Regions from separate parts of the Subdoligranulum sp. APC924/74 genome, predicted to be linked through region 1. Evidence: predicted binding sites of a transcription regulator. Region 1 holds the regulator's gene; the other holds the start of a gene.
The links. Region 1 encodes Rex, which represses fermentation and respiration genes when NADH is low (regulators of the CRP and FNR family bind a similar motif). Its sites were predicted from a motif close to ATTGTTAANNNNTTAACAAT; they were not measured.

Region 1 (4,299 bases):
TTCAGAAGAAGCGGCCTCGGAAGAAGCTGCGGTGCTGTTGGCAGCGGAGCCGCCGCAGCCTGCCAGCAGGCCAGCAGCCATAACGCTGGCCATTGCAAGGGCGATTGCCTTTTTCATTGTTTTAGTCCTCCTAAAAATGTTCCTATAACGAGCGGCCTGACAACTGACCGCTTCATTCAACGCTATTATAATAACAAATTGTGAACATCAAAAAAATATCCAAAATAGTGTGCAAATTATAAAAACAAACAAATATTGCTTTAATTAAATGGGCAAAAAATCAGCTCATGTCAAAACATACGAACTAAGAAAAAACAATTTGTACATAGTGCTGAAACGGCTTGACCCTGCATCTAACAAAAATTACGGCAAAATCTTGCATAAAGTGAGGCGATTTGTGCGTATTTGTATATGCTACAAACGGTTACAACGAAATTATAGGGGAAAACGTGTAAAATGCTGAATGAATCACAGAAAACAAACGCACAAATTCGGTAACGCAAAAAATGTACGCAAGCGCACTTCTTTTGCGCATTCGTGCAAAATTTGCAATGGGAAGAAATACAGTATGCTAAAAAATATTCGCGATGGCAAAATATGTGCGAAAAATGGAATGGAAATTGCTGCACATAAAACATATCTTGTATATGCGGCCTTTTGGTGCTCTGAAAATTGTGCCGCAAAGTGTTGGAAACAAAAATGGCACAAAAGCGGTGCTGCAAGGCTGGGCAGCGGCTTTTGTGCCATATATGTTGTCATTTACTTAAGGCAATACCGCATAATTCTAAGTGCCGATACGGCGAGCGAGGTACGGCAGATGCTAAGCCAAAAGCGCAGATAATACTGGATGTCTTATCGAGCATTTTGGCAACGCAGATGCCGTGCCGCAGCTGCCGAAGCGGTGCTTAAGCCGCAAGGCGGGAATTGTGCGGTGTTGCCTTATATAAAAGGGCGGAACACAGATTGAAATAAAAGAATGGATCACTGGTGCGCGGGGTGGCGTTTCAGGAAAGCGCGGTATTCCCGGTACCAGCACTGGGGGCAAAGGCTCTGATACTCTACAGCATCCACTGTGTCAATCGCAACCTGGGCGCCCTCAAACACGAACTCGCCGTTTACCTTGCGGCCGTTGCAGGTGGCTTTGCGGCCGCAGGCACAGATGGTTTTCATCTCCTCGATGGTATGGGCCAGCTCCAGAAGGCGGGTGGAACCGGGAAAGCCGCGGTTCATAAAGTCCGCCCGCAGCCCATAGCAGATGACCGGAATGTTCAGGTCCACCGTGACCAAAAACAGCTGCTCGGCCTGCGCCGGGGTAAAGAACTGGCTTTCGTCACACAGCACACAGGCAGGGGCGCTGCCATGGGCGGCAGTATCGGCCCGGACGATATCCAGGATGTCCATGTCCGGGCTGACCAGCACATCCACCTTGTGGCTGACCCCCAGGCGGGAAACAATATGATCGCCGCCTTTGGTGTCCACGCTGGCTTTCAGAATCAGCACCCGCATGCCGCGTTCGTTATAATTGAAAGCAACCTGCAAAAGCGCCGTGGTTTTGCCGCTGTTCATTGCGCCGTAACGGTAATATAGCTTTGCCATGTTTGGCTCCTTATTAAAATAAAGTAAAAAACAGCATGAAAATCGGGGTGTACCACAGGATCCTGCACCCATGCCAGGGCAGGCGCTGGGGTACACCCCGCCGGAAACAGTCACGTGCTGTGTGCCCGGCTTTTATTCATCATGGCTGCGCAGCCGGTAGCCAAGGCTCATCAGGCTGTCGCCCAAATGGACGTTTTCCACTGTGACCTGCGGATAAACGACCGAAAGATCATAGTGGCTGAAGTTCCAGAAGCCCTGAATACCCAGCCGGACCAGCTCGTCCGAAAGGTCCATGGCGCTCTGGCGCGGCACGCACAGCACGGCGACCACCGGCTTGTGCGCCGCACAGAAGCTTTCCAGCTCGGACAGCGGGCGGATGGTTACGCCGCTGATCTCCTTGCCCTCCAGGGCGGGGTTGATATCAAACGCGGCAATCAGCTTGTAGCCGTTGGTATCGCGGCTGATAAAGCTGGAGACCGCCGTGCCCAGGCGGCCGGCGCCGATCAGCACGGTAGGCAGCAGCTCGCCGTTGCCAAACAGCAGTTTGCCAATCTCGGTAAGCAGCACATCCACCTTGTAGCCGATGCCCTGCTGGCCAAAACCGCCAAAACAGTTGAAATCCTGCCGCACCTGGCTGGCGGTGGTGCCCATCATGCGGGCCAGCTCGCTGGAAGAAATTTTATCACGCCCATCTGCCTGCAGGTTGCTCAAGTAGCGGTAATATTTGGGCAGCCGCTTGATCACGGGTAACGATGCTTTGTTTTGCATTGTTGATGACATAAAGACTAATCTCCCGTTCTCCGGGCAGGGGTAAAGGGAACGCCCTGCCTCTTGTGTGATTCCGATGTAAATTCTAGTAAAAGTATAATCAATCTTGTGCCGATTGTCAATTTTTTATCTAAGTTTTTCCGCGCTTTTTTTGCCCAGTCGCGCCCCTCTGTGCATAAAAAAGCGTACCAGCGGGGCATACTGTCAGGGTATAGCCGGGTTTTGCACTGCCCGGCGCACCGATTTTGTCGGAAGGAAAGGACCCCCGCCATGCCAAACCGTACCCCAAAACAACAGCCCGCCCCCCATGCTGCCAAGGTCGCCAAGGATGTGGAGCGCATGCGGCTGGAACATGACCTGATCACGGACAGCGGCATTGTGCCTGCCACCAAGGGCCGCCATGCCATTTATTGCCTGACGGTGATCGGCACCATTGAGGGCCACAGCCTGGCCCCCGATAACCAGAAAAGCACCAAGTATGAGCATGTGATCCCCCAGCTGGTGGATATTGAGGAGGACCCCGCCATTGAGGGGCTGTTGGTCATCCTGAATACCGTGGGCGGCGATGTGGAAGCCGGGCTCGCTTTGGCGGAGCTGATCTCCGGCGTCAGCAAGCCCAGCGCAACACTGGTGCTGGGCGGCGGGCATTCCATCGGCATCCCGCTGGCGGTTTCGGCCCGCAAAAGCTTTATTGTGCCCACCGCCACCATGACGGTGCATCCGGTGCGCCACTCCGGCATGGTGCTGGGGGTGCCCCAGACCCTGCGCTATTTTGAGCAGATGCAGGAGCGCATCGTCAGCTTTGTGGCGGGGCATTCCGGCATCAGCGCCAAGCGCTTTACCCAGCTGATGCACAATACCGGGGAGCTGGTGATGGATATGGGTACCGTGCTGGGCGGGGAACAGGCTGTGGAAGAGGGGCTGATCGATGCCATCGGCAACCTGGGCGATGCGCTGCGCTACCTGTATGCCGAAATCGACGCCGGGAAAACCGGATATTGAGGGGGCGCTGCCCGCCGGTGGGCGGAAAGGCTTTGATGAAAATAGAAAGAGAAAGGGGTTTTACAAGCGGGCGTTTTCATGCTACAATATACCTTATGCTATAAGGGGCAGTATGCCCCTGCCCAAAACAGCACGGCACAGCCGCCGTGGCGGATGGCAGATAAAATCACTGCGCGGAAAGTCTCTTTATGCGGGGCCGCCGGATGCTGTTTAATGGCCGCCCGCTGCCAGATAAAAGGCGAACGAACTTTCGTTCAAAACGGGGGCAGGGCCCGCCGCGCCAAAGCAAATCAACAATGGCTGCCCGCTGAACAGGGCAGCCTGAATATACGCATATTATAGTAAAGAGGTAGGGAGAGCATGGCACGTTCAAGTTCCGCCAAAAACGGAAAAAACAGTAAAAACACATACCGCGCCTCCGGCAGCAAAAGCAGTAAAAGCAGCAGCTCCGGGGCCAGACACAACAGTTCGGCCTCCGGAAGCAAAAAGCGGATGTCCAGGCTGGAACAACGCCGCGCCCAGCAGCAAAACCTGATTCGCAGCGTGGTGCTGGCCGGGTTTGGCATTCTGGCCATTGCGCTGGTGCTGGTGCCGGGGCAGAGCTTCTGGAATGTTCTACGCAGCTGGCTGTTTGGCGCCTTTGGTGTGGTTACATATTTTGTCGGCCCGTTTTTGCTGTATCTGGCCTATCTGCTGGCATCCGGTTACCATGTGGGCACTTTCATTGGCAAGGTGCTGCTGCTGGCGGTACTGCTGGCCGGTACGGCGGTCATCTTCTCGGACTTTAAGGTAGGGGATACCCCCTGGCAGACCGTCAAGATGCTGTTTGCCTGGGGGCAGCGCAAGTTCTGGACCGGCGGTGTGCTGGGCGTGCCCATCGGCGCATCGCTGCTGGCCGTCTGTGGCCGTCCCGGTGCCAATATCGTCATGATT
Region 2 (4,299 bases), on a different contig from region 1:
TCTTTCAGCAAAGCCGCCATTGCGCCTGCTGCGCCGATCTGCCCCGCAGTGACCGGCTGGCCATCGTAAGTATAAGCACACACAATGCGGCTCAGGCGGTCTTTCAGGTCGGCCAGGTCGGTGGCCAGGCAGAAGATCGCCATGACCTCGCTGGCAACGGTGATGTCAAACCCGTCCTCACGCGGGGTGCCGTTCACCTTGCCGCCCAGGCCGTCCACAATAAAGCGCAGCTGGCGGTCATTCATGTCCATGCAGCGCTTCCAGGCGATGCGGCGGGGGTCAATGTTCAGCGGGTTGCCCTGCTGGATAGAGTTGTCGATCATGGCAGCCAACAGGTTGTTTGCGGTGCCAATGGCGTGAATATCGCCGGTAAAGTGCAGGTTGATATCTTCCATGGGCACAACCTGGGCGTAACCGCCGCCCGCAGCACCGCCCTTTACACCGAACACGGGCCCAAGGGAGGGCTCACGCAGGCAGAGCATCGTCTTTTTACCCATGGCGTTCAGGGCGTCCGCCAGGCCAACACTGGTGGTGGTTTTGCCCTCGCCAGCAGGGGTGGGGCTGATGGCAGTCATCAGGATCAGCTTGCCGTCTGGGCGGTCACTGTGGATCAGCTTGTGGTTGATCTTGGCTTTGTAACGGCCATAAGGAATCAGGTCCTCGTCCGTAAGGCCCAGTTTTTCAGCTACTTTGGCAATGGGCAGCATTTTGGCTGCCTGTGCAATTACAATGTCGCTCAGCATGTGGCATTCCTCCGTTTACAAAAAATAAAGGGCTGCGTACACCATACATCAGTGTATGCAGCCCAGACGGTCGGCTTAATGCAGGGAATAGCCCGCTTCCCCGGTGGTCATACCCACCAGATTCCGTCAGTCAGCGGCCCTGCGCTATTGTTACTGTATCACACCGGCACACAGTTTGTCAAGCCAATTTTTGGCGGATACAAGCAGAATAAAAAACAACGGATCAGCGCTTGCTGCTCTTGCGCCACAGGCCCATCTTTTCGGCGTCGGCAATCAGCTGCTCACGGAAATCTGGGTGGGCAATGTTGATCAGGGCTTCGGCACGCTCCCAGGCGGTCAGGCCCTTCAGGCGGGCAACGCCGTACTCGGTCACCAGATAATCGGTGTTGGCGCGGGTATCGGTCACAACACTGCCGGGGTGCAGCGTGGGACGGATGCGGCTTTCGTTTTGGCCGGTCTTTTTGTTAAAGAAGGTGGAGGACAGGCAGATGAAGCTCTTGCCACCCTTGGAAAGATAGGCACCCAGCACAAAGTCCAGCTGGCCGCCTGCACCGGAAATGGCACGGGTGCCGCTGCTTTCGGCGTTCACCTGGCCATACAGGTCAACGTCAATGGCGTTGTTGATGGAGATAAAGTTATCCAGGCTGCTGATCACCCGCACATCGTTGGTGTAATCAACGGGTACAGACATACACTCCGGATTGTTATCCAGGTAGTCGTACATCTTTTGGGTGCCGGCACCGAATGCATAGACCTGGCGGCCGTTGTCAATGTTCTTGCAGCGGCCGGTAATGCGGCCGGCCTTTGCCATATCTACAAAAGAGTCCACATACATCTCGGTATGTACGCCCAAATCTTTCAGGTCGCTCTCGGCAATCATGGCGCCGATGGCGTTGGGCATGCCGCCGATGCCAAGCTGCAGGCAGGCGCCGTTGGGGATGCGGTCCACCACCAGGCGGGCAACAGCCTGGTCAACTTCGGTGGGGGCACCGCCGCCGCCCAGCTGGTCGATCGGCGGGTTGTCACCCTCGATAATGCCGTCAACCTGGGAAATGTGCAGGCAGTTGTCGTAGCCGCCCAGGCAGACCGGCATGTTCTTGTTCACTTCCACAAACACCTTGTCGGCCTTGCGGGCAGCATCGGCCAGATGGCTGGCGCAGGGGCCGAGGTTGAAGTAGCCGTGGCTATCCATGGGGGCAACCACAAACACCGCAATGTTCAGCGGGTCGGGGCTTTCGCGGTAGTAGCGCGGCAGCTCGGAGTAGCGCAGGGGAGAATAGTAAGCGTAACCGGCGGCAACGGCCTTGCGCTCAATGCCGCCCATATGCCAGCTGTTCCAGCAGAAGTGCTCTGCCTGATTTTCAATCTTGAAGATTTCCGGCACATGGCACAGGATGCCGCCGCGGAATTTAATCCCGTGCAGCTCCGGCAGGCGCTTGGCCAAAGCAGCGTCAAAGCTGACAGGGGTGCCGATGGCCCAGCCGTAATCGACCCAATCGTCATCCTTGACCAAAGCGGCAACGCGGTCGGCCGTTGTCAGTTTCTGTGCATAAACAGTGTTAAAATCCATTTCTACAAACAGCTCCTTTGTTTATTCCGCAAAAACTGCTTATGCAATCTTTGCGGATTTGCTTACCTATTTATATAATGTTTATGGGGCGGTACGCTGCTCTGGCGGTACTCACAGTGCGGATGCCTGAAAATCAGCCGCCCGGTGGCGTGGCGCGCTGCCCGCAGCGGGGGGGCCCCGCCGGAAGAATGGCGGCACAGCACCACAACCATTGATATTATTTTAACATTATATTGACGCTTGTCAACCAATAAAGTTCATTTTTTGCCCCCAAAACGTGCAAATCGGGTGGATTTTGTACATTCCACTGAAACAGTCCAGAAACTTATGTCGGATTTTTAACAGATAAGCCATTGACAAAAGCTTAACAAAAGTGTAAAACTATAAGTGTGAGCCAAACGGATCCCTGAAATAGGAGCCGGAGTTCACTTGCAGCACCAGGCAGGCGGTACGGTCTGCGGCGGGGGTTAAGGCCCGCCCATTAAACGCGCGGCGCGCATGGTGCTTTTATTTCCGTCCAGGACTGTTAGATTTTTAACAGCTTTGGCACTGCAGAGGAACTAAAGATTATGCCCATTGCAATGTATCCCGGCAGCTTTGACCCCGTTACACGCGGCCACCTGGATATTATCAAACGCAGTTCCCGCATGTTTGATACCCTGATCGTTGCCGTGCTAAACAACAGCGCCAAAACCCCGTTGTTTACCGTGAAGGAAAGGGAAGAGATGCTGCGGGAATGCTGCAAGGATATCCCCAATGTCAAGGTGATGAGCTTTGACGGCCTGACAGTCAACTTTGCCCAACAGCAGCACGCCACCGTAATGGTGCGGGGGCTGCGCGCCGTAACGGATTTTGAAAACGAGATCCAGCTGGCGCACACCAATCACGCGCTCTACCCGGGAATCGAAACCGTGTTTCTGTCAACGTCCCTGAAATGGAGCTACCTTTCCTCCACCATTGTGCGGGAGGCTGCCCATTACAACCACGATGTTTCCAAGTTCGTTACCCCCAATGTGGAAGCTGCCCTGAAGAAAAAAATCCGTGAGGGTAAAGTTTGACCCCCAAAAACGTGCTTTGTCGGGTCGCTAAGGCCTGTAAAGATACAAAGGATTCCCAACCGTCTAAATAAGATTCATATTTTTAGGAGGCTGTTTCTTATGAAGAAAATCGTTATCGCATCCGCATGCCGTACTGCTATCGGCAAGTTCGGCGGCACCCTGGCCAATGTTCCTGCTGTAGAGCTGGGCTCCATCGTCATCAAGGAAGCCCTGAACCGCGCCAATGTCAAGCCGGAGCAGGTTGACCACGTTTACATGGGCTGTGTTATCCAGGCTGGTCTGGGCCAGAACGTTGCACGCCAGGCTTCTCTGAAAGCCGGCCTGCCCATCGAGACCCCCGCTGTCACCGTCAACGTTGTCTGCGGCTCTGGCCTGAACTGTGTGAACATGGCTGCCCAGATGATCGAAGCAGGCGATGCTGACATCGTTGTTGCAGGTGGTATGGAAAACATGGATATGGCTCCGTTCGCTATGATGAAGGGCCGTTACGGCTACCGCATGGGCTACCCCATGGGCAAGAGCGAGCTGGTGGACACCATGGTCAACGATGCTCTGTGGGATGCAACCGGCTGCAACATGCACATGGGCATGACCGCCGAGAATGTCTGCACCAACGAAACCTACCAGAAGAAGTACGGCTACAGCCCCATCACCCGTGAGATGCTGGATGAGTTCTCTTACCATTCTCAGGAGAAGGCAGCCAAGGCTATCGCTGACGGCGCTTTCAAGGATGAGATCGTTCCCGTTGTCATCAAGGGCAAGAAGGGTGACACCGTGTTTGATACCGATGAAGGCCCCCGCATGAGCTCCATGGAAGTTCTGGGCAAGCTGAAGCCCTGCTTCAAGAAGGATGGTATCGTTACCGCTGCAAACTCCTCCGCCATCAACGATGGCGCAGCTGCTCTGGTTATCATGAGCGAAGAAAAGG

Region 2: C4885_RS02615 (butyryl-CoA:acetate CoA-transferase) is a predicted target of Rex. The motif match lies at 2,524-2,543, and genes of this name have one in related genera.

The regions. Positions count from the first base shown of each region.
Region 1 is NZ_PSQF01000007.1:4,053-8,351, reverse strand. Features, by position in the region: gene C4885_RS03755 (ABC transporter substrate-binding protein) at 1-117, opposite strand, end outside; gene C4885_RS03750 (hypothetical protein) at 588-767, shown strand; gene C4885_RS03745 (thymidine kinase) at 982-1,596, opposite strand; gene C4885_RS03740 (redox-sensing transcriptional repressor Rex) at 1,729-2,376, opposite strand; gene C4885_RS03735 (ClpP family protease) at 2,704-3,366, shown strand; gene C4885_RS03730 (DNA translocase FtsK) at 3,859-4,299, shown strand, end outside.
Region 2 is NZ_PSQF01000004.1:28,573-32,871, reverse strand. Features, by position in the region: gene C4885_RS02620 (formate--tetrahydrofolate ligase) at 1-743, opposite strand, end outside; ZMP/ZTP riboswitch at 797-887, opposite strand; gene C4885_RS02615 (butyryl-CoA:acetate CoA-transferase) at 967-2,313, opposite strand; gene coaD (pantetheine-phosphate adenylyltransferase) at 2,883-3,371, shown strand; gene C4885_RS02605 (acetyl-CoA C-acetyltransferase) at 3,471-4,299, shown strand, end outside.